Regions from separate parts of the Streptomyces sp. NBC_00820 genome, predicted to be linked through region 1. Evidence: riboswitches for the same ligand, from Rfam matches in the RefSeq annotation. Region 1 holds a riboswitch; the other holds the start of a gene.
What was found. A riboswitch is a leader RNA that binds a small molecule or an ion and turns the genes downstream of it on or off. The one in region 1 is predicted to bind ZMP and ZTP.
Positions count from the first base shown of each region.

Region 1 (15,196 bases):
GACCCGTACGGCCTGGTGCGGCAGTTGACGGACCGGCTGCCGTCCGGCAGCCATCTGGTGCTGTCCCACACCATCACCAGCCCGTCGATGCCGGACGTGGACGAGGCGGTCAAGTTCTGGAACGAGCACGGCACTCCGAAGCTGACCCAGCGCACGCCCGAGGACGTGACCCGGTTCTTCGAAGGCCTGGAGCTGCTGGAGCCGGGCGTGGTGTCCTGCTCGCGCTGGCGCCCGGAGCACACCAACGGGGCCGAGCCGGAGGAGGTCGCGATGTTCGGCGGGGTCGCGCGCAAGAACTGACGCCGCCGGACACCTCGGCCTGGTGAACGCCCCGGGCGCCGGTGAACACCCTGGGCCCGGGGCACGTACTCAAGGCCGGGCGCTCGACGACCGGAGGGCCCCGCGGTGCCGGACGGGCATCGCGCGTTCGGGGTTCGGGAGCCATGCATGAGGCACGCACGACGACGGGTCGTCCGGCGGGTGACACGGCTGGCGGCGGTCGGCGGAGTTCTTCTGGGGGGTGCGATGGTCGCCCAGGCGGCCATGGCGAGCGAGCCTCCCGCCACGTCGGCCGCCGCCGCCGGGACGACCGCCGCCGGTTCGGCCGGCAAGGCCGGTGACGCGGGTGCCGCGCTGGCCGCGAGGCTGGGCACGACACGGACCGCGGGCAGTTGGATCGGCGCCGACGGACGCCCGGTCGTCGCGGTGACCGACGCGGCTGCCGCGCGGGAGGTGCGCGGCGCCGGGGCCGTGCCGAAGGTCGTACGGCACAGCATGGACGAGCTGAAGTCGGCCACCGCCACGCTGGGTTCGGCGCCGCGCGTGGCGGGCACGGCGTGGATGGTGGACTACCGGACCAACCAGGTCGTGGTGCAGGCGGACCGCACGGTGTCGGCCGGCGACTGGTCGCGCCTGTCCCAAGTCGCTTCGGGCATCGGTGGTTTCGTGCACATGGAGCGCACCAAGGGTGCCTTCACCACCCGGCTGAACGGGGCGCTGCCCTTGCTGTCCACCGGCGGCCGCTGCTCGGCGGGCTTCAACGTCAGTGACGGACAGCGGGACTTCATCCTCACCGCGGGCCACTGCGGTCCGTCCGGATCCATCTGGTTCGCCGACAGCCAGGGCGACCAGAAGCTGGGCAGCACGGTCCGCAGCACCTTCCCCGGCAACGACTTCTCCCTCGTCCAGTACGACTCCGGCTCGGCCGGCGAGGGCGCCGACGTGGTCTCGATCGGCGGCGGCAAGGGCGTCAGGATCACCGGGGTGGCCGATCCGTCGGTGGGGCAGCGGGTGTTCCGCAGCGGCAGCACCAGCGGGCTGCACGACGGCCAGGTGACCGCGCTGAACGCGACCGTGAACTACCCCGAGGGCGCGGTCACCGGGCTCATCCAGACCAATGTGTGCGCCGAGCCGGGCGACAGCGGCGGCCCGCTCTTCTCCGAGGGCGTCGCGCTCGGTGTCACCTCGGGCGGCAACGGCGACTGCAAGACGGGCGGAACGACGTTCTTCCAGCCGGTGACCAAGGCGCTGGCGGCGCTGAACGTGCGCCTGCTGGTCTCCGCGGCGAACGCCGCCGGCACCCAGAGCGCCTCCCCGGCGCCCTCGGCCACGGCCGCCGGCCAGGGCGCGATGACGCCGAACGCGGCCTCTCCCGGCTCCTCGGCGCCGGTCACGGGCACGACCGAGGGCCAGACCCTGCTGGCACGGCTCACTGACGCCCGGGCCATCGGCCCCGGGCTGCTGGTCATCGCGGGCAGCCTGATCCTCCTGGTCGCGACCCGGTTCATCCGGGCGGAGCAGGATCGCCGGGCCTACCGGCGGTACTACTCGGCGACCTGGGGCTGAGCGGGGGCATCGCGGGCGGGGCCGACGAAAGGTGGCTCCAAGGTCGTCCGGGAGGCCGCGACAGCGGTCGCCCGGGACCACCCCGGTGCTACTCGGGGGCCGCCTCGGCCCACTCCAACACGAGGCGCTGGTACTCCGCGCGCTGCTCCGTGGTCAGTGTCCCGCCCGACCGGAGCCACAGGGCCCGGATCTCCTCGTTGACCTCCGCGGCCGATCGCTCGGAGGCGGCTTCAACAGTGGTGGACATGCTGTGAAGCATATGCCGACCGGGGTGAAGGCGTTGTGAGTAAGTACCCCTGATCCGGACATTTCGGACCGTGTCGCTCATCACGTCAATGGGGTCCGCGGGCGCGGCAGTTCAGCTCCGCGCCCGCCGGCCCGCCGTCCGTCGGCCATGCGCTCAGGTGCCCGGCTTGCGGCCGTAGACGAAGACGTCGTCACCCTTCTTCAGCAGCGACCAGTACGCCTTGGCCTCCTTCGGGGTCATGTTGACGCAGCCGTGGGAGCCCGGCGGGTTCCACATGCTGAGGTTCACCGAGTGGAAGGCCTGGCCGCCGTCGAAGAACTGGCTGTACGGCATCGGCACGTTGTAGATGCTCGAGACGTGGTCGATGTCCCGCCAGTAGATCTTCTTCAGCCCGGTGCGCGTCTCGTAGCCGTTCCGTCCGGTGCGCACCGGCACGGGCCCGTGCACGAGCCTGCGGCCGTCCTGGATCCAGCTCAGCTGGAGCGTGAGGTTCACGCAGGCGATGCGGCCCTTGTTCACCGGGCACTTGCCGTCCTTGTTGGGGTTCTTCCCGACGGCCTTCTGCTTGTTCATGAGGTCCATCACGCCCCAGGTGACGGAGCCCGCGTAGCCGATGGCGGGCGTGATGCCGTGCTTGTTCTGGAAAGACCGTATGGCGTTGCAGTCGGCGGTGGACTGCTTGCCGTCGACCGGACGGCCCAGGAACTTCTCCACCTGCTTCTGGTACGGCCCCGCCTGCGTGGTGCAGCTCGCGGCCTGGGCCGGTGCCGCGCCGAGCGCGAGCGTGAGCGGCGCCACCAGCCCGGCGACACCGAGCGCGACGACGCCTCGTCGACGTATGTCCCCCATGTCTCCCTCTTCCCCTTCTCCCCTTTTGCCCAGATCCTCCCGGGCGCCCGTGCGCGGTATGCGCTACTTCCGCCTACTAGACCTGTTCACGCCCCCGGCAGTTGTCGTTCCGGCCGGGTTGTGACGAAACGGTGAACTTCGCCGCCTCCCCCAGCAGCCCCACCGCCCGTGTCAGCACGTCGCACGTCGCCGTGAACGGCAGCCGCAGGTGGTGGGTGAGGGTGGTGCGGTCGGCGGCGAAGTACGGGCCCGGGGTGACCGCGAGGCCGAGGGCGGCGGCGTGCGCCGCGAGGGCGGTGGCGTCGATGCCGTCGGGCAGGCGCGACCAGAGGGTCAGTCCGCCGTCCGGGACGGTGCACGTCCATCCGGCCCCGGTCAGCAGCGCCGCGAGGTGGTCGCGCTGGGCGCGCAGGCGGTCGCGGCGGTCGGCGAGGAGGTCCGGGAGGGGTGCCCCGAGGAGTTCGGTGGCGACCAGCTGCTCCAGCGGGGGCGGGGAGAGCTGGGCCTGGAGGGGGTTGCGGCACAGTTCTCGTACGAGGTCCGCGCCCGCCCTGATCCAGCCGACCCGGAGGCCGCTCCACAGGGTCTTGCTCGCGGAGCCGATCTGGATCACCCGGGCTCCGGCGAGGTGGGGTTCGGTGCCGGGCGGTGTTCTGAGGTCCAGGTCGCGCATCGTCTCGTCGGCGAGGACGGTCAGCCCGTGCCGGCCGGCGACGTCGTCTGCTTCACGCTCGCCGGGGAGAGTCCGTCCGTGGAGCGGGTCGACGCGCTGGCGCGGGCGGTCGCCGAGTCCGGCGAGGCGTTCCTCACGCCGACGGTGTACGGCGGGGTGCCGGCGCTGCGCGCGGCGTTCAGCAACTGGCGTACGACGGCTGACGATACGCGGCGCGTGCTGGAAGCGCTGAAGGCGCACACGTCCTGACGGTTCAGGCTTGGCGGAGCGCGGCGTGGAAACCGGTGTGCACGGCGGTGAGTCCGCCGTCGACCACGAGCGTGGTCCCGGTGATCCAGGCGGCGTCACGGGAGGCGAGGAAGGCCACGGCGGCCGCGATGTCCTGCGGTTCACCGACCCGACCGAGCGGGTACAGCGCGCGGACGGCCTCGACTTCGCCGTCGCGCCCCTCCCAGGCCGAGGTGCGGACGGTACCCGGAGCGACGAGGTTGACCCGGACGCCGCGGGCGGCCGCGTGCCCGGCGAGGGTCCTGGTGAGGGAGCCGAGGCCTGCCTTGGCGGCACTGTAGGCGTGATTGCCGTAGTCCTGGAGTCCGTTGACCGAGCCGATGCTGACGATGGCACCGCGTCCGCGGGCGGCGAGGTGCGGCAGGGCGGCGCGGCAGCAGCGGTAGGTGCCGGTGAGGGTGATGTCGAGGTCACGGGCCCAGGCCTCGTCGGGGTCGTCCTCGAAGAGCGGCACGTCCGGGGTGCAGTGGGCGGCGCAGTTGACCAGCACGTCGAGCGAGCCGAAGGCCGTCACGGCGTGCGCGACGGCCGCCTCGACGGATGCCCGGTCGGCGACGTCGCACGCCAACGCCTCGACGGTGAGGCCCTGTTGCCGCAGGGCGGCGGCCGTGCGGTCCGCCTCGGGGGCGTCCTGGTCGGTGACGAGGACCCGCGCCCCCTCTTCCGCGAGCCGCCGGGCGACGGCGGCGCCGATGCCGCGGGCCGCGCCCGTGACGAGAACTCCGTGGCCTGCGAAGCGTTCGAGTCCGGTCATGGCAGTGACCGTACGGCCCGGACGATCAACGCGACAGACAGCGTGCGCACATGTCCGCGTTCCTGCAGCAACTTCCGGCCCTCATCGGTGTCGTGATCGGCGCGCTCGGTTCGTATCTGGCCGTGGTCCGGGGCGATCAGGTCCGCTTCCGGCGCGAGCAGGCGGCGCGTTGGGAGGAGCGGCGGCTCAGGGTGTACGCCGACTACGCGCGCACGCTGAAGCAGTCGGTCACGCTGACGTACCGGACGGCCGCCCACTTCGGCAATGACCCGCCTCCGCACCCGCTGCCGCCCGCGGAGGCGGATCCTCTGCTGGCCGAGGCGGCCGTCGCCAGGGATCCGTCCGTGGAGACCCTGTTGCTGCTGGGCAGCCAGGCGGTCGTGGAGAAGGCCCGCGAATGGGTCGTCGTGGTCATGGACATGGAACGGTTCGTGCGGGAGGAGCGGCGCGAACCCGCGCCCTGGCAGGCCCTGTTGGAGCGGCAGCGCGCCGGCCGCGCGAGCTACTACGCGGCCGTGCGGGAGGATCTCGCGCTGCCGCCCGGTCACTCGGCGCGCCGGCCGCTGCCGCGGCTGTGAGTCACCGGTAGCCGGTCACGTCGGCCGGCTTGCCCGTGTCCTGCACCTCGGTCAGGTACCGCCAGGCGTCGGGCCGGCTGCCGTCGAGGTCGGTGAAGCCGTACACCTGGGAGAGTCCGGCGCTGGACAGGGACTGCCCGTTGAAGCGGGCCACGCCGGGGTCGGCGGCGAGAGCGGCGACGGCGCGGCCGACGAAGCGCGGGGACTCGGAGATGGCGAAGTGCGGGACCTGGTCGAGGGCGTCGCGCCAGTTGTCCTCGCGGACGCCGAAGGTGTCGAGCATGATCTCGGAGCGCAGCCAGCCGGGGGTCAGCGCGACCGCGGTCGCGCCGCGCGGGCCGAGTTCGTGGCCGAGCGCGAAGGCCATGCGCAGCACGGACGCCTTGGCCAGGTCGTAGAAGAGGTTCACGCGGTAGGTGTCGCGGTTGTAGTCGGCGGTGCCGTCGGTGACCTCCACCACCAGGCCGCCGGGCCGGCGCAGCAGGAGCGGCAGTGCGAAGTGGCTGGTGACGGCGTGCGTCTCGACGGCGAGCCGGAGCAGCCGGAGCCCGTTGTCGAGGTCGTGCTCCCACACGGGCGCGTCCCACTCGAAGAGCTTCTCGCCGCCCCAGATGTCGTTGACGAGGACGTCCAGGCGATCCTGCTCCTCCGCGATGCGGTCCACGAGGGCCCGTACGGCGGGCTTGTCCAGATGGTCGACGGGCACCGCGATGCCGTGGCCGCCGGCCTGGGTGACGAGGTCGGCGGTGTCCTCGATGGTCTCCGGACGGTCGTACTCGGAGCGGTGGGCGCGGGTGCTGCGGCCGGTCACGTAGACGGTGGCGCCGGCCGCGCCGAGTTCCACGGCGATGCCCCGTCCGGCACCCCGGGTCCCTCCGGCGACCAGCGCCACCTTGCCCTGCAGCGGTCCTGACATGTCCGGCCTCCTGTGCGGTACGACTCCTGTCGCGGACCACTCTCACGGGAAAGCCGGACATCTCCTGTCGCCTTTTCGCCGGCTTCTGTGCCGGTCTTCTTGTGCCGGACTTCTCGTGCCGGTCTTCCGGGTCAGTGCCCCCGGTCGATCCATTCCTGCAGGTGGGGAGCCTCGGCGCCGATGGTCGTGGAGTCGCCGTGGCCGGTGAGCACCTTGGTCTCCGGGGGGAGGTCGAGGAGCCGGTCGCGGACGGAGTCGATGATCGTCGGGAAGTGCGAGTACGACCGTCCTGTGGCGCCCGGGCCGCCCTGGAAGAGGGTGTCGCCGGTGAAGACGACGCCGAGCCCGGGGTCGTACAGGCAGACCGCGCCGGGCGCGTGCCCGGGGGTGTGCAGGACGGTCAGGTCGGCGCCGGCGGCCTCGAGGACCAGGCCGTCGACGAGATGGGCGTCGGGGTCGCGGTCGGGGTGGGTCTGCTTCCACAGCGGCAGGTCGTCGGGGTGGAGCCAGATGGTGGCGCCGGTGAGGTCGGCGAGGGCGGGGGCCGCGTCGATGTGGTCGTTGTGGGCGTGGGTGCACACGATCGCGGTGACCCGGCGGTCGCCCACGGCGCGAAGGATGGCCTCGGCGTCGTGGGCGGCGTCGATGACGATCACCTCGTGGTCGTCGCCGACGATCCACACGTTGTTGTCGACGTCCCAGGTACCGCCGTCGAGGGTGAACTGGCCGGAGGTGACGAGGCGTTCGATGCGCGCGGTCATCACAGCACCACCACCGAACGGAGCACGTCGCCCTGCCGCATCCGCTCGAACGCCGCCTCGACCTCGTTGATGTCGATGGTCTCGGAGACGAACGCGTCGAGCGGCAGGCGGCCCTGCAGGTGCAGGTCGATGAGCATGGGGAAGTCCCGCGAGGGCAGACAGTCGCCGTACCAGGAGGACTTGAGGGCGCCGCCGCGTCCGAACACGTCCAGCAGCGGCAGTTCGAGCTTCATCTCGGGGGTGGGGACGCCGACGAGGACGACGGTGCCGGCCAGGTCGCGGGCGTAGAAGGCCTGCTTGTACGTCTCGGGGCGGCCGACCGCGTCGATCACCACGTCGGCGCCGAAGCCGCCGGTCAGCTCGCGGATCGCCTCGACCGGGTCGGTCTCACGGGAGTTGACGGTGTGGGTGGCGCCCAGGGCGCGCGCCTTCTCCAGCTTCCGGTCGTCGATGTCGACAGCGATGATCTTCGCGGCGCCGGCGAGGTTCGCCCCCGCGATGGCCGCGTCCCCGACACCGCCGCAGCCGATGACGGCGACGGAGTCGCCGCGGCCCACGTTGCCGGTGTTGATCGCCGCGCCGAGGCCGGCCATCACACCGCAGCCAAGCAGGCCGGCCACGGCCGGGGAGACGGCCGGGTCCACCTTCGTGCACTGTCCGGCCGCGACGAGCGTCTTCTCGGCGAACGCCCCGATCCCGAGGGCCGGGGTGAGTTCCTGCCCGGTGGAGGCGAGGGTCATCTTCTGCTTCGCATTGTGGGTGTTGAAGCAGTACCAGGGGCGGCCCCGCAGACAGGCACGGCAGTTGCCGCACACCGCACGCCAGTTGAGGACGACGAAGTCACCCGGCGCCACATCGGTGACGCCCTCGCCGACCGACTCCACGACACCGGCCGCCTCATGGCCGAGCAGGAAGGGGAACTCGTCGGTGATTCCCCCCTCTTTGTAGTGCAGGTCGGTGTGACAGACACCGCAGGCCTGGATCTGCACGACGGCTTCCCCGGGCCCGGGATCCGGGATCACGATCGTCTCGACCCGTACCGGCTCGTCCTTCCCCGGTGCGACAACGCCGCGTACTTCCTGCGCCATGACCTGGCCCCTCTGCGTAGAAGAATCACCTGCGGTGCCGACCCTACGCGCGCCGGACGGGTCGCGGCACGGACACGTCGACGGCAGTGGATCTTTCCGGCAGCGCCGAGGGCCGCCCCCGGGCGGGGACGGCCCTCGGGTCCGCGTGCCGGGTCAGGCCTCGACCGCGGGGAGCAGACCGGTCACGGGCGCGGCGAGGTCGGTGAGCTGGTGCAGCTCGTTGAGCCGGTTCAGTCCGCTGCCGAGGTCGTTCAGCGAACGCATCTGGTCGGTGACGCGCGGGACCTCGGCGCGGTGTTCGGCGGGGATGTCGCTGACGGCCAGCGTGTCCAGCGTGGTCATCGGGTTGATCTGCTGGGGGTTCGTGGTGCCCGCGTCGGCCGCGTTCGCCAGCGGTGCGGCGAGGCCCGTGACGCCGACGGCCAGACCGACGGCGGCGACGATACGTCGTGTTGAGATCATGTCTTCAGCAACGGCGGCGCCCCCCGGCCGGACACGGGCGCCGGGCCGCGCTCACTCGTGAGGCGGAGGGTGGCGCCTGCGCTTGCCGTGACCGCCGGGGCGGAGGAGCCTCGAAGGTGGGGCCCGTGCAATCCGCTCCCCCAGGGCCGCGGGCGCCCGAAGGAGGTCATCATGGGCACCGCGACAGGCTCCACCTTCGACATCGAGACACTGCGCAGGGGCATCGAAGGGGACACCGGCAACAACCTGCTGTCCCTCTACGCGGACGACGCCGAGATCCGCATCATCGACCACAACGCCCAGCCGAGCCATCCCAAGATCGTGCGCGGCCGGGGCGAGATAGCCGAGATGCTCGACGAGGTCTACAGCCGCGACATGACCCACCACCTGGAAGAGTGCGTCATCGAGGGCACCCACGCCGCGTTCACCGAGTCCTGCGAGTACGCGGACGGCACCAAGGTCCTCTCCGAGTCGATGATCACGCTGCGCGACGGCAAGATCGGCGAGCAGATCCTGATCCAGGCATGGGACGAGGGCTAGGCAGGCGGGCCACGAGGGTCCAGGTCACCTCCCGGCTGACCTGGACCTTCTCGGCCAGGACCTCGCTCGGGCGGGGCGGTACGCCGTACTCTCCGCAGCCGGGGCCGCCGTCCGCGCAGGTCCTGCGGGCCTCGGCCGCGCTCCTCCGCTCACTCGTGCGCGCGGCACGCGCGCACCCTCCGCTGCCGGGCGCCTCGCGACGGAGGCGCTCCAGGCTGCGGTGAGGGGGTACCAGCCCCGGCGAACGCACCCATGCGGTGGGGAGGAGTGGGGCGGGCGGTGGGCGCGCCCGCCGGCCACCCTCCCCGTACCCGCCCGAAAGGCCGTTCCCCGTACGCACTCGCAGTGCCGTCCCCGTCCTCGGTTACGCTGTACGCGGGCCGTGACTGGCGCTGAGGTGGAGTACCACCGGGGAGCGGTCCGTGGTTGATGCCGCGCGCCTGGGCGATGAACGTCGACCAGCTCAGGAGCGCGCAGATGACCCAGGTGACCCAGGCCCGTCTCATGGACGGCACCGCCGCCGCCCGTCGCATCGTCGAGGAGACGGCGGCGAAGGCCGCGGATCTCACCGCGAGGACGGGCGTCGCGCCCTGTCTGGCGACGGTGCTGGTCGGTGAGGACCCGGCGTCCGTCACCTACGTCCGGATGAAGCAGAACCGCTGCCGGAAGGCCGGCATCGAGTCCCGTCACGTTGCCCTGCCCGCCACCACTACCACCGCCGAACTCGTCGGCACCCTGCGGAAGTTGTCGGCCGATCCGGCCGTGCACGGCATCCTGCTCCAGCATCCGGTGGGCGACCACGTCGACGAGCGGGCCGCGTTCGAGGCGATCGCCCCGGAGAAGGACGTCGACGGCGTCACGTTCGCGTCGTTCGCCACCATGAGCTTCGGCCTGCCGGGCTTCGTGTCCTGCACGCCCGGCGGCATCCTGCGCCTGCTGGACGAGTACGGCGTCGACCCGGCCGGGAAGCGCGCCGTGGTGGTGGGCCGCAGCGCGATCCTCGGCAAGCCGGTGGGCATGCTGCTGCTGGCCCGCGACGCGACCGTGACGTACTGCCACTCGCGCACCCGTGACCTGTCGGCGGCCGTGCGCGAGGCGGACATCGTGGTGGCCGCCGTGGGCAGGCCGCGCCTCATCCGCGGGCAGGACATCAAGCCGGGCGCCGTCGTGATCGACGCCGGCTACAACGCGGGCAACGTCGGCGACGTCGACTTCGACTCGGCCGTGGAGCGGGCCTCGTTGATCACTCCGGTGCCGGGCGGTGTCGGCCCGATGACGATCGCCACGCTGCTGGAGCAGACCGTCGACGCGGCCGCCCGGCAGCTCGGGGTGTGACCGGCGCCCACGGGTGCGCTCGCGGGCGCGGACCGGCGTGAAGTCGGTGCCGGGGCCGGTTCGTTGGGCCCCGGCGAGCCTCTTCGCCGCCATACTTGCCGTCATGCGGGTTGCGATCATGACGGCGGGGTCACGCGGCGATGTGGCCCCCTATACCGGACTGGGGCACCGGCTCGGCCGTGCCGGGCACGACGTCACCCTGGTCACGCACGGCTGCTTCGAGCCTCTGGTGGCCGGCTCGGGGTCGGGGCAACTCCCAGGTCCGGCTGAGGTGTTCAGCCCCGGAAGAAGTCGGGACCGTCAGGGGTGTCGGCCATGGTCCACGCGAACGCCGCCGGAGTGACGTCGTCGCGAGGCCCGAACTCGCGGATGATCCGCGCCCCCTCGGTCCCCGGCAGACGTCCCGCGACCCGCGTGAACAGCGCCTCCGGCCGCATACCGAGCATCGTGGCCACGACGTGGTGCAGGCAGACGTCCACCATGAGCTCGCGCGGACCCTCCTCGTCCTCGAAGCCCAGGCCCGCCCCCAGAAGTGCCTTCTCCAGCAGGGCCGGGGACCGCTCCCGGAGCACGAACGAGACCGCCCTGATGCCGTAGCGTGCCAGCGCGATGCGGTCCTTCCTGGTCAGGGAGACGAACAGGCCCCGGCTCAGCTCATGGTGAGCACCATCCGGAAGCGGGCGTTTCCGGAGAGCATCTTCTGGTAGGCGGGCCCGACCTGGTCCAGGGGCACGGTCTCGGTCATGGGGCGGATACCGTGCAGGGCGCTGAACTCCATGGTGTCCTGCACCTCCTGCGCGGTGCCGGACGGATGACCGGTGACCTCGCGGCCGGCCAGGATCAGCTGGGCCGGGGCGATCTTCATCGGTTCGGGGGTCACGCCGATCACCACGAGCTGCCCTCGGGGGGCCAGGCCGTCCACCGCGCCCGACATGGCCTCGGCGTTGCCGGCCGTGGCCAGGACGACCTTCGCGCCGCCGAGGGCCTGCAGCGCCTCGGCGACGGAAGTGCCGGAGGTGCTGTCGATGTAGTGATGGGCGCCGAGCTTCTTGGCGAAGTCGGCCTTCTCGGGACCGCGCGCGATCGCGACGGTCTCGAAGCCCATCGCGGCCGCGTACTGCACCCCGAGGTGCCCGAGGCCGCCGATACCGAGCACGGCGACCAGGTCCCCGGCCCGCGCGACGCTGCGGCGCAGTCCGTTGAACGTGGTCACACCCGCGCAGGCCATGGGCCCGGCATCACTCGCCGACAGCCCTTCGGGGATCCTGGCAAGCGCGTCCTGCGGGACGATCACCTTCTCCGCGAAGCCGCCGTCGTAGGCCCAGCCCGGCACCTTCAGCCGCACGCACACGACGAAGTCGCCGTCCCGGCAGGGCGTGCAGTAGCCGCAGCTGCCGCCGAACCAGCCGACCGCCACCCGGTCGCCGACCTGCCAGCCCCGGTCCTCCACCCCCTCGCCCAGCTCCTCGACACGCCCGGCGATCTCGTGCCCGGCCACCTCCGGGAACGTCACGCCCGGCAGCGCCCCGTCCACGAAGAAGGCGTCGCTGTGGCAGATCCCGCACGCCTCCACGGCGATCCTGACCTGGCCGTGACCCGGCCGCGGCACCTCCCGCTCGACCAGCTCGAACGTGCCGCCGGGGGCGGTCACCTGCGCGACTCGATAGGTACTCATGCGTCTCTCCGGAGAACAGGGACGGGTAGGGAACACCCCCGATCCAGCAGACCAGCTCCGGCACTCTCGCGCGCGTCGAGCGGCGGCGGCGACCACGGCGTCGAACGGGCTTTCGGGCGCGGGCCCGGTCGGCGCGCAGCGCGGCCCGGCAGTGTGGGGCGGCCCGGGAGTGCGGGGCACACTCCCGGACCCGGCGGCTCAGTCCCCGACCCTGCGCGTCACATTGAGCAGGTACTCCTTCCGGTTCAGCGGGTTGTGGTCCGTGCGCGGTCGCTCGGGGACCGGGCCCCGGGTGACCGGCGCGTAGTGGTCGAAGGCGGTCTCCACCTCGCCCTCGCCCCGGGTCGGTCCGGGCAGCCGCTGCCCCAGTTCGTGGACGCGGGCGGCGGGGACGACGCCCTCCAGCACACAGGCGCGCCCGTGCGTGCCGGTGGTCTCCGGCACCGCGCCCAGCCGGGCCAGCACGGGCAGCAGCGCGCCCAGCGTGTCGGCGGGGGCCCGGAGGGAGAAGCGGTGCATCGGCTCGTGCACCAGGGTGCCCGCCCGGCGCAGCGCCTCGACGAGGACCAGCGGGGTCAGGCTACGGAAGTCGTACCCCGTGCTGGACATGCTCTTGTCGAAGCCCTGGTGGGCGTGGCTCTGCCGGGGTGAGTAGCCCGAGTGGGTCATGGTGACCGCGCAGCCGGTGACCTCCCAGCCGTGCAGCCCTTGGCCGAGGGTCGCGCGGACGGTCTCCTCGACGGCCTTGAAGAAGGCGTACGGCATGGAGCCCAGCTCCACCTCCAGACGGAACTCCACGCCCGAGCCGGGCGGGGCGGGGTCGACGCGCAGGCCGACGGTGGCGAGGAAGGGATTGAGGTCCTTCTTGTCGAACTCCACCGCCTGCCCGCTGCCGACCGGTCGCTCGACGCACAGCGTGGTGGTCTCCCGGAAGGTGACGCCGAGACCGTACTCGTCGGCGAGGGTGGCCTGCACGACCTCCTTCTGCACCTCGCCGTACAGGGAGACGGAGGTCTCCCCGCGCAGCTCGTCGCGGCGGACGCCGATGAGGGGGTCCTGCTCGGCGAGCTGGGTGAGCGCGAGGTGCAGCGAGCGCCGGTCGGTGCCGGGGCCGGGGACGACGACGCTCTCCAGGGTGGGCGGCGCGAAGTGGTGCTCGTACGCCCGTCCCGGCACGCCGATCGGGTCACCGATCCGGATGCCGCCGAGGCCCCACACCTTGGCGATGCGGCCCGCGGTCACGCTGTCCCGCCGGGTGTCGGTGCCCTGGTCGAACACGGCGAGCGCGGTGATCCGGCCCTCCTCCCGGCCGTCCCCGAAGGGAACGCGGTCCCGCACCCGCAGGGTTCCGGCGAAGACGCGCGCGTAGGCGACCTTCTCCCCGGCAGGACCCCGCTCGACCTTGAACACCGTGCCGGAGAGCGATGCGTCGGGGTCGCCGTCGGCGGTGGGCAGCAGCCGTTCGATGCCGTCGATCAGTTCGGTGACGCCGGCTCCCGTGAGGGCGGAGCCGAAGTACACGGGATGGACCTGGGCCGCGCGGGTCTGCCGGGTCAGAGCGGCGCGCAGCCGCCGGGCGGACAGGCCACCGCGGTCCACGTAGTCCGTGAGCAGGGCGTCGTCGTGGCCGGTGAGGACGTCCAGCGCGGCCGGTCCGAGCCCGGGGACGAAACGGGCGCCGCGGGTGCCGAGGGCGGTGGCCGCCCCCATCGGCACGAGGGGTACGGCGAGCCGGTCGGCGATCTCGCGGAGCACCTCCTCCTCGCGGGCGCCACGCCGGTCGATCTTGTTGACGAAGACCAGCGTGGGGATGCGCAGCCGGCGCAGGGTGCGCATCAGCACCCGGGTCTGCGCCTGGACGCCCTCCACGGCCGAGACGACCAGCACGGCGCCGTCCAGCACGCCGAGCACCCGCTCCACCTCGGCGATGAAGTCGGGGTGACCGGGGGTGTCGATGAGGTTGACGGTGACCGAGTCGAGCGGGAACGACACGACCGCCGACTTGATGGTGATGCCGCGCTGCCGCTCCAGCGCGAGGGTGTCCGTGACGGTGCTGCCGTCGTCGACGCTGCCGATCTCGTCGGTTACTCCGGCCGTGTGCAGCAGCCGTTCGGTGAGACTGGTCTTACCCGCGTCGACGTGCGCGAGGATGCCCAGGTTGAGGTTGGTCAGGTGCACGTTGCGTCATGTCCTCGAGTGAGTGGGTGGTTCCTTCCTGGGGGGACATGAACGGTGTGCGCATGATCGCTCCTGGTTTCTCCGGGGACCCGACCGGTGCAGTGGAGCAGAACGGCGCGGGCCGTGCCAACGGATTAACGTTCAACGAGGTGCCCCGACAGGCGAGCCGAGGAGCGGACGATGCGTGAGATTCTCGCCGTGCTGGACCGCTGGTACGCCGCTCATGTCCCGTTCGGGCTCGCCACGGTCGTCGCCGTCAGCCGCAGCGCGCCGCTCGGACCGGGTGCGGCGATGGCCGTCGGCCCGGAGGGCCAGGTCGTCGGGAGCGTGTCCGGGGGCTGCGTCGAGGGCGCGGTGTTCGCGCTGGCCGAGGAGGTCGTCGCGAGCGGTGAGGCCCGGCTGGAGACATACGGCTACAGCGACGAGGACGCCTTCGCGGTCGGACTGCCCTGCGGTGGCGAGATCACCGTACTGGTGCGGCCCGTCACACCGGCGAGCGATCCCGCGTTCGGGGCGGTCGCCGCGTCCGTCGCGGCCGGCGATCCGGTCACCGTGGCCACCGTGGTGGACGGTCCGGCTCCGCGCGGGGCGACCCTGGCCGTGTGGCACGGTACGGCCTCCGGCGGGCTGGGCACGCCGGGCCTGGACGCGGCGGTGGCCGCCGACGCGCGCGGCGGACTGGCCCTCGGCGCGACCGGCCTCGGGCGTTACGGGCCGCACGGCGAACGGCGTGAAGGCGAGCAACGCGAAGGCCGGCAGCGTGAAGGCCGGCAGCGTGAACGTGAGCGGCGCGAAGGCCAGCGGCATGAACGTGAGCGGCCCGAAACCGAGCGGCGCGAAGACCTGGGGAACCAAGAGCTGGGGAACCAAGACCTGGGGGACGACGTCACCGTCTTCCTGCAGTCCTTCGCCCCGCCGCCGCGCATGCTGGTGTTCGGCGCGATCGACCACGCGGCGGCCCTCGCCCGTATGGGTGAGTTCCTCGGCTACCGGGTGACGGTGTGCGA
Region 1 is NZ_CP108882.1:7,481,757-7,496,952, reverse strand. It holds gene OIB37_RS33445 (SAM-dependent methyltransferase) at 1-300, shown strand, start outside; gene OIB37_RS33440 (S1 family peptidase) at 448-1,845, shown strand; gene OIB37_RS33435 (hypothetical protein) at 1,934-2,092, opposite strand; gene OIB37_RS33430 (L,D-transpeptidase family protein) at 2,246-2,941, opposite strand; gene OIB37_RS33425 (aminotransferase class I/II-fold pyridoxal phosphate-dependent enzyme) at 3,018-3,614, opposite strand; partial or broken gene OIB37_RS33420 (aspartate aminotransferase family protein) at 3,654-3,863, shown strand; gene OIB37_RS33415 (SDR family NAD(P)-dependent oxidoreductase) at 3,868-4,656, opposite strand; gene OIB37_RS33410 (hypothetical protein) at 4,707-5,234, shown strand; gene OIB37_RS33405 (SDR family oxidoreductase) at 5,236-6,150, opposite strand; gene OIB37_RS33400 (MBL fold metallo-hydrolase) at 6,282-6,911, opposite strand; gene OIB37_RS33395 (S-(hydroxymethyl)mycothiol dehydrogenase) at 6,911-7,999, opposite strand; gene OIB37_RS33390 (hypothetical protein) at 8,153-8,461, opposite strand; gene OIB37_RS33385 (nuclear transport factor 2 family protein) at 8,633-9,001, shown strand; ZMP/ZTP riboswitch at 9,374-9,454, shown strand; gene OIB37_RS33380 (bifunctional 5,10-methylenetetrahydrofolate dehydrogenase/5,10-methenyltetrahydrofolate cyclohydrolase) at 9,488-10,336, shown strand; partial or broken gene OIB37_RS33375 (glycosyltransferase) at 10,440-10,580, shown strand; gene OIB37_RS33370 (hypothetical protein) at 10,612-10,908, opposite strand; gene OIB37_RS33365 (alcohol dehydrogenase) at 10,986-12,011, opposite strand; gene OIB37_RS33360 (translation factor GTPase family protein) at 12,210-14,189, opposite strand; gene OIB37_RS33355 (XdhC/CoxI family protein) at 14,370-15,196, shown strand, end outside.

Region 2 (15,196 bases), 2.5 Mb from region 1:
TCGGCTTCCTTTTCTGATCACCGCCTCGACAAGTGCGTCCGTTTCGTTCGCTTTCATCCCGGGTTTTCAGTGACGCCGCGCACTTTCGGACATCGATCGCGCATGCGATGCGAGGCCCAGGGCAGGCGGTGACGGTCCCCGAGCGTGACATTCGTGTGACGCAGGGGCACCGAACAGGAACGGAAGGCGATACCGATCATGGCGGACAGAACGGAACGACAGGCCCGGGCGACCATCCACGTGGGCGGCGAATGGCTCGAAGCGATCGCCGGCGGGACGCGCGAGATCCTCGACCCCGCGGACGCCCTGCCGTTCGCGGTGGTCGCCGAGGGTGACGAGAAGGACGCGGAGCGGGCGGTGGCCGCGGCACGGCAGGCGTTCGACCGCGGCCCCTGGCCCGGCACCCCCGTCGCCGAGCGGGCCGCGCTGCTGCGCCGCGTCGCAGGTCTCCTCGTGCGCGACCGCGAGGAGCTGGGCCTGCTGGAGAGCCGGGACGCGGGCAAGACCCTGGAGGAGGGCCGCGTCGACATCGACTGCGTCGCCGACGCCTTCCGCTACTTCGCCGGCCTGGTCGAGGCCGAGGCCCCCGGCCGCGTGGTCGACGCCGGCTCGCCCGAGGTGCACAGCGTGGTCGTCCACGAGCCGGTCGGCGTGTGTGCGCTGATCACTCCCTGGAACTACCCCCTGCTCCAGGCGAGCTGGAAGATCGCCCCGGCGCTCGCCGCGGGCAACACCTTCGTGATCAAGCCCAGCGAGATCACCCCCATGACGACCATCGCGCTGATCGGGCTGCTGGCGGAGGCCGGCCTGCCGGCCGGAGTCGCCAACCTCGTCACCGGCCCCGGGCACACCGTCGGCGCCGAGCTCGCCGAGCACCCCGGCGTCGACCTGGTCTCCTTCACCGGCGGTCTGGCCAGCGGCACCAAGGTCGCCCGGGCGGCCGCGCCGACCGTGAAGAAGGTCGCCCTCGAACTCGGCGGCAAGAACCCCAACGTCGTCTTCGCCGACGCCTGCGCCACCGAGGAGGGCTTCGACACGGCCGTCGACCAGGCCCTCAACGCCGCCTTCATCCACAGCGGCCAGGTCTGCTCGGCCGGCTCCCGCCTGATCGTCGAGGAGTCCGTCCGGGACCGCTTCGTCGCGGAACTCGCCCGCCGCGCCCAGCGGATCAGGCTCGGCCGGGGCACCGGTGACGGAGTCGAGTGCGGCCCGCTCGTCTCCGAGGCGCAGCGCACCAAGACCGAGGCGTACGTCGCCTCCGCGCTGGCCGAGGGCGCCGTGCTGCGCTGCGGCGGCAAGCGGCCCGAGCCGAGCGAACTCCGCCCCGCCTCCGGCTACTTCTACGAGCCGACCGTCCTCGACGCCTGCCACCGCGAGATGAGGGTCGTCCGCGAGGAGGTCTTCGGACCGGTCCTCACCGTCGAGACCTTCCGCACCGAGGACGAGGCGGTGTTCCTCGCCAACGACACCGAGTACGGCCTCGCCGGCGCCGTCTGGACCGCTGACGCCGGCCGGGCCCGCCGCGTCGCCGGACGACTGCGCCACGGCACCGTCTGGATCAACGACTTCCACCCCTACCTGCCGCAGGCGGAGTGGGGCGGCTTCGGCAGGAGCGGCACCGGCCGCGAACTGGGGCCCGCCGGGCTCGCCGAGTACCGCGAGACCAAGCACGTGTACCAGAACCTCGCACCGAAGCCGGTGCGCTGGTTCGCCGGCTGAGCCCGGGCTCCCCGCCCGCACCAGCCCCGTCACGCGCCCCCGTCCCCCCAGAGCCTCCGGAGCAAGCACCACCATGTCCCACACCCCCCACCTCTACGACTACGTCGTCATCGGCGGCGGCACCGCCGGGTCCGTCATCGCCTCCCGCCTCACCGAGAACCCGGACGTCACCGTCGCCGTCATCGAGGGCGGCCCCAGCGACGTCGGCCGCGACGACGTGCTGACCCTGCGCCGCTGGATGGGCCTGCTCGGCGGCGAGCTGGACTACGACTACCCGACCACCGAACAGCCCCGCGGCAACTCGCACATCCGGCACAGCCGCGCCCGCGTGCTCGGCGGCTGCTCCTCGCACAACACCCTCATCTCCTTCAAGCCGCTCCCGACGGACTGGGACGAGTGGGAGGAGGCCGGCGCCAAGGGCTGGGGCGCCGTCCCCATGGAGGCCTACTTCGCCCGCCTGCTCAACAACATCGTCTCCGTCGACGAGAAGGACCGGAACGCCATCGCCCGCGACTTCGTCGACGCCGCGCAGGCGGCACTCGGGGTCCCGCGCGTCGAGGGCTTCAACAAGAAGCCGTTCACCGAGGGCGCCGGCTTCTTCGACCTCGCCTACCACCCCGAGAACAACAAGCGCTCCTCCGCCTCGGTGGCCTACCTGCACCCGGTGATGGACGAGCGCCCCAACCTCCACCTCTACCTGGAGTCCTGGGCGCACCGCCTGGAGCTGGACGGCACCCGCGCCGAGGGTGTCCACGTGCGCACCAAGGACGGCGAGGAACTGCTGATCCGGGCCCGCCAGGAGGTCCTGCTGTGCGCGGGCGCCGTCGACTCGCCCCGCCTGCTGCTGCACTCGGGCATCGGCCCGCGCGCCGACCTGGAGGCGCTCGGCATCCCCGTCGTGCTCGACCTGCCGGGCGTCGGCGAGAACCTCCTCGACCACCCCGAGTCGGTCATCGTCTGGGAGACCCACGGCCCGATCCCGGAGAACTCCGCCATGGACTCCGACGCGGGCCTGTTCGTGCGCCGCGACCCCGCACACGCGGGCCCGGACCTGATGTTCCACTTCTACCAGGTCCCGTTCACGGACAACCCGGAGCGACTGGGCTACGAACGGCCCGAGTTCGGCGTCTCGATGACCCCGAACATCCCCAAGCCCAGGAGCCGCGGCCGCCTTTACCTCACCAGCGCCGACCCGGCCGTGAAGCCCGCCCTGGACTTCCGCTACTTCACCGACGAGGACGACTACGACGCCCGCACCCTCGTCGACGGCATCCGTATCGCCCGCGAGATCGCCAAGGCCGAGCCGCTCGCCGGCTGGCTCAAGCGCGAGGTGTGCCCCGGCCCGGAGATCCTGGGCGACGCCGAACTGAGCGAGTACGCCCGCAAGGCCGCACACACCGTGTACCACCCGGCCGGCACCTGCAAGATGGGCGCCGCCGACGACGAACTCGCCGTAGTGGACCCGGATCTGAGGATCCGCGGCCTCGACGGCATCCGTATCGCCGACGCCTCCGTCTTCCCGACGATGCCCGCCGTGAACCCGATGATCGGGGTGCTCATGGTCGGGGAGAAGGCCGTCGACCTGCTCGGAGGTGACGCCCGATGACTCTCACCGTTCCCACGCGTAAGCCCCCCACCGACACGCCCGCCGGGGCCCCGGTCTTCTCCGTCGACGGCCTGTGGAAGGTCTTCGGCCCGAAGGCCGACCGCGTCCCGGCCGACCCGGAACTCCAGCGGCTCGACCCCGCCGAACTGCGCTCCCGCACCGGCTGCACCGCCGCCGTGCGCGACGTCTCCTTCGACGTGCGCAAGGGCGAGGTCTTCGTCGTCATGGGCCTGTCCGGCTCCGGCAAGTCCACCCTCGTACGCTGCCTGACCCGGCTCATCGAGCCGACGGCCGGCACCATCGCCATCGACGGCGAGGACGTGCGTGCCATGGACAAGGCCCGGCTGCGCGAACTGCGCCGCCACCGCGCCGCGATGGTCTTCCAGCACTTCGGCCTGCTCCCGCACCGCACGGTCCTGGACAACGTCGCCTACGGCCTGGAGATCCAGGGCGTCGGCAGGTCCGAACGGCGCGAGCGGGCCGCCGAGTTCGTCACCAAGGTCGGCCTGGAGGGCATGGAGCACCGCCGCCCCGAACAGCTCTCCGGCGGCCAGCGCCAGCGCGTCGGACTCGCCCGCGCCCTCGCCGTCGACCCCGAGGTGCTGCTCTTCGACGAGCCGTTCAGCGCCCTCGACCCGCTCATCCGGCGGGACATGCAGGACGAGGTGACCCGGCTGCACCAGGAGGAGGGCCGCACCATGGTCTTCATCACCCACGACCTGTCCGAGGCGCTGAAGCTCGGCGACCGCATCGCCCTGATGCGCGATGGTCGCGTCGTCCAGCTCGGCACCCCCGAGGAGATCGTCGGCTCCCCGGCCGACGACTACGTCCGCGAGTTCGTCCGCGACGTCCCGCGCGAACAGGTCGTCACCTGCCGCACCGCCATGCGCCCGGCCGCCCCCGGCGAGACGGCCGGCGGCGCAGTCCTCGACCCGGAGACCACGGTCTCCGAAGCCATCGAGGCCGTCGCTCGCACCGGAGCACCCGCCCGGGTGATGGACGGGGGCCACTGCCTCGGCGTCGTCGACCACGAGCGGCTGCTCGCGGTCGTCGCCGGAACGGAGCCGCTCAAGGAGGCGGCGTGATGGCCACCGTCAGTACCCCCACCACGTCCGCCGCCACGCGCCCGGCGCTGCCCGCCGTCCTGCGCCGGCCCGCGGCCCGCAAGCTGCTCGCGCTCGCCGTCGTCGCCGCCGTGCTGGTGCCCCTCGCGCACGGCCACTTCGGCAGCGGCGCCTGGCCGCACGCGCTGACCGTCGACTTCTCCAAGCCGCTCGCCGACGCCAGCGACTGGGTCGTCGACCACCGCGACACCCACCCGCTCTTCCTGTACTTCTTCGGCCACATCAGCAACGGCGTCGTCCTCGGCGTGCGCGCGGTCTACCTCGCGCTGCTCGCCCTGGGCTGGGCCGGCGTCACCGCCCTCGGCGGACTCGCCGCCTGGCGCCTGGGCGGGGTCCGCCTCGGCCTCGGCACCGCCGCGGCCTTCCTGGCCTGCGGGGCCCTCGGCATGTGGGTGCCGACCATGCAGACCCTCGCGCTGATGGTCGTCGCCGTCCTCGCCTCCGTGGCCGTCGGCGCCGTGCTCGGTCTCGGCGCCGGTCTCTCCGACCGCCTCGACCGCGCGCTGCGGCCCGTCCTCGACACCATGCAGGTGCTCCCGGCGTTCGCGTACCTGCTGCCCGTCGTCCTGGTCTTCGGCATCGGCGTCCCCGCGGCGGTCCTCGCCACCGTCGTCTACGCCGCCCCGCCCATGGCCCGCCTCACGGCGCTCGGCCTGCGCGGCGCCGACCCCGAGGTGCTGGAGGCCGTCGAGTCGCTCGGGTCCACGCCCCGCCAGCGGCTGCTGACCGCCCGTATCCCGCTGGCCCGCAAGGAACTCCTCCTCGGCCTCAACCAGACGATCATGATGGCGCTGTCCATGGCCGTCATCGCCTCGGTCATCGGCGCCGGCGGCCTCGGCGACCGCGTCTACCAGGCGCTCGCCTCGGTCGACGTGGGCGCCGCCCTCGCGGCCGGCATCCCGATCGTGCTGCTCGCCGTCGTCCTGGACCGGGTCACCGGCGCCGCCGGACGCGGCGCCGGCGACTCCGACAGGCCCGGCGCCGTCGGCTGGCCGTACGCGCTCGCCGCCGCTGCGGCCGTCGCCCTGGCCGCCCGACTGCTGGGCAGGCTCGACTGGCCCTCCGGCTGGACGCTGGACATCGCCGCTCCGGTCAACCGGGCCGTCGACTGGATGACCGCTCACCTCTACTCCGGCGTCCCGGTCGTCGGCGGCACCGCCGACTGGGCCGGTCACTTCACCACCTGGATGCTGGACCCGGTCCGCTCCGGCCTGCAGTGGCTGCCCTGGTGGTCGGTGCTGCTGATCGTCGCCGCGCTCGCCTGGCTGATCGGCACCTGGCGCACCGCCCTGACCGCCGTGCTCGCCATGGCCGCGATCGGCGCGCTCGGTGTGTGGCAGCCCGCCCTCGACACCCTCTCCCAGGTGCTGGCCGCCGTCGCCGTCACCCTGGTCCTCGGTGTCGCGACCGGTATCGCCGCCGCCCGCGACGCACGCGTCGACCGCGTGCTGCGCCCGGTCCTGGACGTCTTCCAGACCATGCCGCAGTTCGTGTACCTGATCCCCGTCGTCGCCCTGTTCGGCGTCGGCCGCGCGCCCGCCGTCGCCGCCGCCGTCGTCTACGCCCTCCCCGCCGTCGTCCGGATCACCGCGCAGGGCCTGCGCCAGGTCGACCCGGCCGCCATGGAGTCGGCGCGCTCGCTCGGCGCGACCAGTCGCCAGCAGCTCTGGCAGGTCCAGCTGCCGCTCGCCAGGCGGTCGCTGCTGCTGGCCGTCAACCAGGGCGTGGTCCTGGTCCTCGCCGTCGTCATCATCGGCGGTCTGGTCGGCGGTGGCGCCCTCGGCTACGACGTCGCCTTCGGCCTCGCCCAGGGCGACCTGGCGACCGGCCTGGTGGCCGGCGCGGCCATCGTCTGCCTCGGCCTGATGCTCGACCGGGTGACCCAGCCCGTCGAACGGCACGCGAAGAAGGGAGCCTGACATGCGCGTCCGTACCACCGCCCTGGTGGCCGTCGCCCTCTCCGCCGTCGTCGCGGGTGTGACCACGGGCTGCGGCGCCGCCGACATGACCAAGCAGGCGAGCCCCTTCGCGAACGCGGGCGGCGCCAAGTCGGTGACCCTGTCCGTGCAGTCCTGGGTGGGCGCGCAGTCCAACGTGGCCGTCGCCCAGTACATCCTCGAACACAAGCTCGGCTACCGCGTCGACACCGTCCAGGTCGACGAGGTGCCCGCCTGGGACGCCCTCAGCCAGGGCCGGGTCGACGCCCTCCTGGAGGACTGGAGCCACCCCGAGCAGGAGAAGCGGTACGTCGACGACAAGAAGACGGTCTCCTACGCGGGCGGCCTCGGGGTGACCGGGCACATCGGCTGGTACGTCCCCACCTACCTGGTCAAGCAGCACCCGGACATCACCGACTGGCGGAACCTGAACAAGTACGCCTCCCTCTTCCGCACCCCGGAGAGCGGCGGCAAGGGCCAGATCATGGACGGCTCCCCGGCCTACGTCACCCACGACAAGGCCCTGGTGAAGAACCTGAAGCTGAACTACCAGGTGGTGTTCGCCGGTTCCGAGGCCGCCCAGATCACCCAGATGAGGCAGTTCGCCAAGGAGAAGAAGCCCTTCCTGACCTACTGGTACACACCCCAGTGGCTGTTCAAGAAGGTCCCCATGACGGAGGTGAAGCTGCCGCCGTACAAGGAGGGCTGCGACACGGACGCGGACAAGATCACCTGCGCCTATCCGCACACCCCGCTGCGCAAGTTCCTCAACGCCGACTTCGCGAAGTCCGGTGGAGAGGGCGCCGCCTTCCTGAAGAAGTTCCGGTGGACCACCGAGGACCAGAACGAGGTCTCCCTGATGATCGCCGACCAGAAGCTCAGCCCTCAGGAGGCGGCGAAGAAGTGGGTGGACGGCCACGAGTCCACGTGGAAGCGATGGCTGTCCTGAGCGGTACCGCCGCAGGGCGGCCGCGATCCCGCGCGGCACGATCCCGCGCGGCACGGTCGCACGCGGCACGGTCGCACGCGACGCGGTCGCGGCCGCCCGCCGGAGCCCCGCTCCGAACGTGACACGAGTGGCCCCTCGCACGCCGAGTACGCCGAGCGCGGCGTGCGCGGCGTGCGCGGGGCCCTCGCCGTTCTGGCGGCCGAGCACGTCGAGCGGCCCCGGGAGCGGGACGGGCGGATCGTCCGGGGCGCGGTCCCGGTGCGGGGACCGGAAGGGGTACACCTCGTCCCCGGCCGGTACCCCCTGGGTCACCCGTGCTGGCCGGGCCGGTAGTTGCCCGGGACCATCCTGGTCGTCACGGCGAAGCGGTTCCAGGCGTTGATCACCGTGATCGCGGCGATCAGCCGGGTCAGCTCGACCTCCTCGAAGTGCTTGGCGGCCTTCTCGTACACCTCGTCGGGCACGAAGCCGTCGGTCAGGACAGTGACCGCCTCGGTCAGCTCGATCGCCGCCAGCTCCTTCTCCGTGTAGAAGTGCCGGGACTCCTCCCAGGCGCTGAGCTGGATGATCCGCTCCATGCTCTCCCCGGCCGCGAGGGCGTCCTTGGTGTGCATGTCGAGGCAGAACGCGCAGTGGTTGAGCTGCGAGGCGCGGATCTTGACCAGCTCGCACAGCTTGGGGTCCAGGCCCTGCCGGGCGGCGGCGTCCAGCCGGGCCATCGCCTTGTAGACGTCGGGCGCGTGCTCGGTCCAGTTCAGGCGCGGGGTGTGTGCGGGGGCGTATGCGGAGGTTTCCTGTGCGGTACTCATGTGTCCGACCCTAGGAGCGGGAAAGCCCAGGAGTATGGTCCATTTCCATGGCGGAACCATGGGCCACCTGGGGCGTCGACCTGCACCTTGAACCGGCCGGCACCGGCGGCCTGCGACGCGGTCTGACAGACGCGCTGCGCGACGCGGTCCGCACCGGCCGCCTCACCCCCGGCACCCGGCTGCCCTCCTCCCGCTCCCTCGCCACCGACCTCGGCATCGCCCGCAACACGGTCGCCGAGGCCTACGCCGACCTGGTCGCCGAGGGCTGGCTCACCGCCCGCCAGGGCTCCGGAACCCGGGTCGCCGAACTGGCCGCCGGCCCGCCGGCCGGCCCCGGAGCGGCACCTCCGCGCCGCGAGGTGGGCCGTCCCGTCCACGACCTCGTCCCCGGCACCCCCGATCTCGCCGCCTTCCCGCGCGCCGAGTGGCTCAAGGCAGCCCGCCGCGCCCTCGCCACCGCCCCCTTCCAGGCCCTCGGCTACGGCGACCCGCGCGGCCGCCCCGAACTGCGCACCGCCCTGGCCGGCTACCTCGCCCGCGCCCGCGGCGTCCGCACCGCCCCCGACTCCCTCCTGATCACCGCGGGCTTCTCCCACGCGCTGCGCATCCTCGGCACGGTCCTGCGGGCGCGCGGGGCGGACACGGTGGCGGTGGAGTCGTACGGCCTCGACGCCCACTGGGCGCTGCTGCGGGACGAAGGACTGGCGACGCGCGCGCTGCCGTACGGCGAACTCGGCACGGAGACGGGAGCGTTGAGCGACGAGGGGGCGGTCCTGCTCACCCCCGCCCACCAGTTCCCGATGGGCGTGCCGCTGCACCCCGACCAGCGGGCCGCCGTCGTGGACTGGGCGCGCCGGACGGGCGGGCTGGTCCTGGAGGACGACTACGACGGCGAGTTCCGCTACGACCGCCAGCCCGTCGGCGCGCTCCAGGGCCTCGACCCCGACCGGGTCGTCTACCTCGGTACCGCCAGCAAGTCCCTCGCCCCCGGACTCCGGCTGGGCTGGATGGCGCTGCCCCCGTCCCTGCTGGAGGAGGCGGTCGCGGCCAAGGGCGCGATCGACAGCTGCGGGGTGCTGGACCAGCTGACGCTGGCCGAGTTCCTCACCTCCGGCGCCTACGACCGGCACGTCCGCTCCGCCCGGCTGCGCTACCGGCGCCGCCGCGACGCCCTCGCCGCCGCCGTCGCCGGCCGCGCGCCCGACGCCCCCCGCATCGAGGTGACCGGGATCGCCGCCGGTCTGCACGCGGTGCTGCGGCTGCCTCCCGGCACCGAACGGTCCGTCGTCCAGGCCGCGGCCTGGCAGGGGCTGGCCCTGCACGGCCTGTCCTTCCACCGGCACCCGGAGGCCGTCGCCCCACTCCTGGACGCCCTGGTGGTGGGGTACGGCACCCCGCCGGACAGCGGATGGGCGGGGGCGCTGGAGGCGCTGTGCAGGGCACTGCCGTGACCGGTCACGGGCCGGCCCTGTCCCGGGCGCGGGGGAGCGGACCCGAGGGCGCCCGGCCCCGGAGGTTTTCGCACAGAGGGCGCCGGGGGGTTGGCGCCCGAGCGGCCCTGCGCTACAGTGGATCTTGAACAGGCCGCCGGAACTCCCGGAGTCTGGACACGCGTTGGTGGTCCAAGGAAAGACGCCCCGCTTCCTGCGGGGAAATGCAGGTGCAAGGCCTGCCCGGCGCTCAAGAAGACGAACCCCGCCTCCTCAAACGGAGCCGGGGTTCGTCGCGTCGGGGCCCCGGCCGCTCCCGGCGAGGCGCCCGCCCGGAGGGCACGGGCGCCGTCGCTCACCGTGCCGCGGAGGCGGGGGCCGGTGTGTTCGTCCCGGCCGGAGCCTCCCCGAAACGGGCCAGGGCCAGCGCGCCCGCCACCGCCACCGCGAAGCCCAGCACCGCCGCCCAGGCCAGCCCCTCCCGGGTGCGGTCGCCGAGCCAGACCACGCCGGCCACCGCCGGGCCGATCGTCTCGCCGATCACCATGCCGGCCGTCGCCGTGGTCACGGAGCCGCGCTGGAGGGCCGAGGTCAGCAGGAGGAACGCGCAACCACCACCGAGCAGCAGACCGTAGACCGCCGGGTCGGTGAGCAGGGCGACGGGGTCGAGCGAGTCGATGAGCCTGACCGCCACCTCCACCACGCCGAAGCCGAACCCCGCACCGAGCCCCAGCAGCAGGGCGCGGGCCCTGCCGGACAGCCGGCGCCCCACCGCGCCCAGCAGCAGCACCCCGGCAGCGGCCGCGGGCATCGCGTACGGCAGCCACCCCGGTCCGCTCCGGTCGCCCTCCGTGCCCGAGGCCAGCCCGAGCAGCGCGAGCCCCGCGCACACCACGCCGACCGCCGCCCACTCCAGCCCGCTCAGCCGGACCCGCAGCAGCCGCGCGGCCACCACCGCCGTCACCGCCAGGCTGGCCGCGAGCGCCGCGCCCACCGCGTAGATCGGCACCGAGCGCAGCGCGGCGATCTGGAGCAGGAAGCCGAGCCCGTCCAGCGCCAGCCCGGCGAGATACCGCCACTGCCGCACGGCCCGCAGCAGCAGCGCCGCCTCACCGACCGCTGCCTCGCCGACCGCTGCCTCGCCCGCCGCCGCCTCGGCGCCCTGCGGCGAGCCCGCCGCCCGCGCGGCCATCGCCTGCAACACCGTCGCGGTACCGAAGCAGACCGCCGCCCCGAGGGCGCACACCATTCCAAACAGCACGAAGCGACTCTAGGGTCTTTCTTCCGGATCAGGCCGGCTCCGGTCTGCGGTGCCTTCTGGCCGACCCGAGCGGGGTCTGGTGCGTGCAGCTGCAAGGCGGAGGAGGGAGTCGACGCGGCGCGATGGGGGTCCCTCCCTGCTCGAGCGAAGCCGAGAGCTTGGGGGAGAGTGACGACAACGCCGCTGGGGGTACCCCCTGCTCGCAGAGCTTGGGGGAGTGCGTGCCAGGCCCCGCGACCCCGGCAAGATCCGGAAGAGAGGCCCTAGGCGAGCGGGCGAATCTGGGGTCTCCCGCACAGCAGTTCTCACCCTTCTCTAGGCTGGGGGCCGAGAACACGCAGCCGACGGGGGAGACAGCATGGCGAACGCACGCCGACAATTCCGGTCCACCACGGTCGTCCTCGGCGGAATGGGCCTCCTTGCCGCCGCCCTGACCGCCTGCTCGTCCGAGCCGGACAAGCGCTGTGTCGACCGGGGCAGCTACAACCTCACCAAGGGCTACAAGGTCGTCTCCGACAAGAACTGCAAGTCGGCGAAGTCCGCGGTGAACGGCGCCTGGTACTACAACGGAAAGAAGAAGGGCTCCTGGATCGACGGGGGCTCCTTCGTCAAGCCGTCCAAGGGCAGCTCGGGCCGTTCGAGCCGCTACTCCGACGACGACAGCGACAGCCACCGCACCGGCGTCCACCGTGGCGGCTTCGGCGGCGGCCACGGCAGCTCCGGCGGCTGACCGACCGGGAGCGCCACATGGAACGCCGCACCATCACACCCCGCCCCGACTGGCAGCGCACCGTCGAGGAACAGGGACTCGTCTACCCCCTCACCCGGCACCCCGACGACGTCCTGCGCCCGTACTGGGACGAGAGCGCCTACTACGTCTTCTCGCTGGAGGAGGTCGAGGCGCTGGAGGAGGCCGTCGAGGAACTGCACGCGATGTGCCTGGCCGCGGCCGGGCACATCGTGGAGCGCGGACGCCTCGCCGACCTCGGCATCACCGACCCGCGCGTCGCCCGCGCCGTCACCGAGGCCTGGCACCGCCGGGACGAACTCCCCTCCGTCTACGGCCGTTTCGACCTGCGCTACGACGGCACCGGCCCGGCCAAGCTCCTGGAGTACAACGCCGACACCCCCACCTCGCTGGTCGAGGCGGCCTCCCCGCAGTGGTTCTGGATGGCGGACCGGTTCCCCGGCGCCGACCAGTGGAACTCCCTGCACGAACGCCTCGTCGACGCCTGGCGCAAGCAGGCCGCGCTCCTCCCGCCCGGCAGCCCCCTGCACTTCGCGCACTCCTCCGTCGACGAGCTGGGCGAGGACCTGATGACGGTCGCCTACCTCAAGGAGACCGCCGAGCAGGCCGGCCTCGACACCGACTGGATCTCCATGGAGGAGATCGGCTGGGACAGCCTCTCCGGCCGCTTCGTGGACAACCGGCTCCGCTTCATCCGGAGCATCTTCAAGCTCTACCCCTGGGAATGGCTCACCACCGACGACTTCGGCGGCCACGTCCTGGACACGCTCGACAACGGCGGCGGCACCGGCAGCACGCTGTGGATCGAGCCCGCCTGGAAGATGCTGCTGAGCAACAAGGCCCTGCTGGCGATCCTCTGGGAGCTGTACCCCGGCCACCCCCACCTCCTGCCCGCCTACCTGGACGGCCCGCGCGAGCTGGCCGACTCGACCGGGTACGTCGCCAAGCCCCTGCTCGGCCGGGAGGGCGCGGGCGTGACCGTGCACGAGCCGGGCGCTCCCGCGGTCCTACGGGACGACGAGCCCTGCTGCTACCAGGAGCTGGCCCCGCTGCCCGCCTTCGACGGCAACCACGTCGTCCTCGGCGCCTGGGTCGTCCAGGACGAGTCGGCGGGCCTCGGCATCCGCGAGTCCTCCGGCCTGATCACCGACACCTACGCCCGCTTCCTGCCCCACGTCATCCTCTGAGGCCGCCCGCCTCGCCCTCCGAGCCGCCCGTCATGCTCTGAGCCGCACGGGCGAACCTCCGAGGCCGCACGGGCGATCCTGCGAGGCCGCATGGGTAATCCTCCGAGGCCGCACGAGCGATCCTGCGAGGCCGCACGGGCGATTCTCCGAGGCCCCGGCTGCCCGCCGCCCGCATGGTGCCGTCCCCGCGTCCTTCGCCCGCATGGTGGACGACGGACGCGGGACGCCGCGGCGTGGCCGGTAGGCTGGCCACGGGCCGTGACTGGCGCGCTGGGATGGGACGGACCATCGGGGAGCGGCCCGAGTGGGAACGAGTGCCGTGCGCCTGGGCCGAACCGAGCACGCAGAACGCCACGTCCGGAGGTCCCCATGTCCGACCGCACCGCCGAGTCCGCCCCCCTGTCGATCGAGTCCACCGCCTTCCGTGCGGCCCTCGACGTCATCCGCGCCGTCGAGCCGCGCGTGGCCGACGCCATCGGCCAGGAGGTCCACGACCAGCGCGACATGCTCAAGCTGATCGCCTCCGAGAACTACGCCTCCCCGGCCACCCTGCTGGCGATGGGCAACTGGTTCAGCGACAAGTACGCCGAGGGCACCGTCGGCCGCCGCTTCTACGCCGGCTGCCGCAACGTCGACACCGTCGAGTCCCTCGCCGCCGAGCACGCCCGCGAACTGTTCGGCGCCCGGCACGCCTACGTCCAGCCGCACTCCGGCATCGACGCCAACCTCGTCGCCTTCTGGGCCGTCCTCGCCGACCGCGTCGAGGTCCCGTTCCTGGAGAAGACCGGCGTCCGCCAGGTCAACGAGCTCTCCGACGCCGACTGGGCCGAGCTGCGCCAGGCCTTCGGCAACCAGCGCATGCTCGGCATGTCCCTGGACGCCGGCGGCCACCTCACCCACGGCTTCCGGCCCAACATCAGCGGCAAGATGTTCGACCAGCGCTCCTACGGCACCGACCCGGCCACCGGTCTCATCGACTACGAGGCCCTGCGCGCCCAGGCCCGCGAGTTCAAGCCGCTGATCATCGTCGCCGGCTACTCCGCCTACCCCCGGCTGGTGAACTTCCGGATCATGCGGGAGATCGCCGACGAGGTCGGCGCCACACTCATGGTCGACATGGCCCACTTCGCCGGCCTGGTCGCAGGCAAGGTCCTCACCGGCGACTTCGACCCGGTCCCGCACGCCCAGATCGTCACCACGACGACCCACAAGTCCCTGCGTGGCCCGCGCGGCGGCATGGTCCTGTGCGACGACTCCCTCAAGGACCAGGTCGACCGCGGCTGCCCGATGGTCCTCGGCGGCCCGCTCCCGCACGTCATGGCCGCCAAGGCCGTCGCCCTCGCCGAGGCCCGGCAGCCCTCCTTCCAGGACTACGCCCAGCGGATCGTCGACAACTCCCGCGCCCTCGCCGATGGCCTGATGCGCCGCGGTGCCACCCTGGTCACCGGCGGCACCGACAACCACCTCAACCTGATCGACGTCGCCTCCTCCTACGGCCTCACCGGCCGCCAGGCCGAGTCCGCCCTGCTGGACTCGGGCATCGTCACCAACCGCAACGCCATCCCCGCCGACCCCAACGGCGCCTGGTACACCTCCGGCATCCGCATCGGCACCCCGGCCCTCACCACCCGCGGCCTCGGCACGGCCGAGATGGACGAGGTCGCCGGCCTCATCGACCGCGTTCTCACCACCACCGAGCCCGGCACCACCAAGTCGGGCGCTCCCTCCAAGGCCGCCCACGTCCTGGACCCGAAGATCTCCGACGAGATCTCCCGCCGGGCCACCGACCTCGTGGCCGCCTTCCCGCTCTACCCGGAGATCGACCTGGGCTGACGCCCCGGCAGGCGCTGCCGGCGCTCCCTGCGGGGGCGTCGGAGAGCCGCTCAGAGATCGATCAGCTTCTGCTGTCGCTCCTCCTGCCGCAGTCCGGCCGACGCCATGTGTACGGCGAAGGGTCGCAGCAGGAGGGCCAGCGCGGCCCCGACTGCCGCGCCCGGTATCGCCCACCACCAGCCGCTGCCGTCCGTGCCGCTCGTGTCGGTGGTGCCGGCGGCGGTGTCCCGCGTTACCCGTGTCCCCGTGGAGAGCGTAGGTGCGGAGGCCGCCGGCTCCTCGGTCGTCGTGCCCGGTGTCTCCGACTGCCAGGGCCCCGGGAAGGCCCCACTGAAGCCGCCCTCACGGGCCTTGCCCATCAGGCCCAGCTCCTTGAGCAGCGTGCGCAGTTGGTCGGGGTGTTCGGCGCGGTGCCAGTAGCCGTTCGGGGACTCGGCCGGGTGGGCAGCCGTGTGTATCCAGACGGCGTAGGGCTTGGACTTGAGGGGGAAGACCCGGTCTATCCGCCATGGGGACATGTCGTGCACCAGCCAGGTCACATTGATCTGGCGGGCCGAGGCCATGCCGGCCTCCATCGGCGGCTTGCGCACGCC
Region 2 is NZ_CP108882.1:4,963,098-4,978,293, forward strand. It holds gene OIB37_RS22500 (mycothiol transferase) at 1-17, shown strand, start outside; gene OIB37_RS22505 (aldehyde dehydrogenase family protein) at 199-1,719, shown strand; gene OIB37_RS22510 (GMC family oxidoreductase) at 1,793-3,325, shown strand; gene OIB37_RS22515 (quaternary amine ABC transporter ATP-binding protein) at 3,322-4,410, shown strand; gene OIB37_RS22520 (ABC transporter permease) at 4,410-6,368, shown strand; gene OIB37_RS22525 (ABC transporter substrate-binding protein) at 6,370-7,335, shown strand; gene OIB37_RS22530 (carboxymuconolactone decarboxylase family protein) at 7,644-8,144, opposite strand; gene pdxR (MocR-like pyridoxine biosynthesis transcription factor PdxR) at 8,192-9,595, shown strand; gene OIB37_RS22540 (hypothetical protein) at 9,930-10,823, opposite strand; gene OIB37_RS22545 (hypothetical protein) at 11,194-11,565, shown strand; gene OIB37_RS22550 (glutathionylspermidine synthase family protein) at 11,583-12,770, shown strand; ZMP/ZTP riboswitch at 13,019-13,108, shown strand; gene OIB37_RS22555 (glycine hydroxymethyltransferase) at 13,140-14,603, shown strand; gene OIB37_RS22560 (hypothetical protein) at 14,654-15,196, opposite strand, start outside.
Region 2: it holds a riboswitch for ZMP and ZTP, as region 1 does, so the genes downstream of both, OIB37_RS22555 (glycine hydroxymethyltransferase) here and OIB37_RS33380 (bifunctional 5,10-methylenetetrahydrofolate dehydrogenase/5,10-methenyltetrahydrofolate cyclohydrolase) in region 1, are expected to answer to the same signal.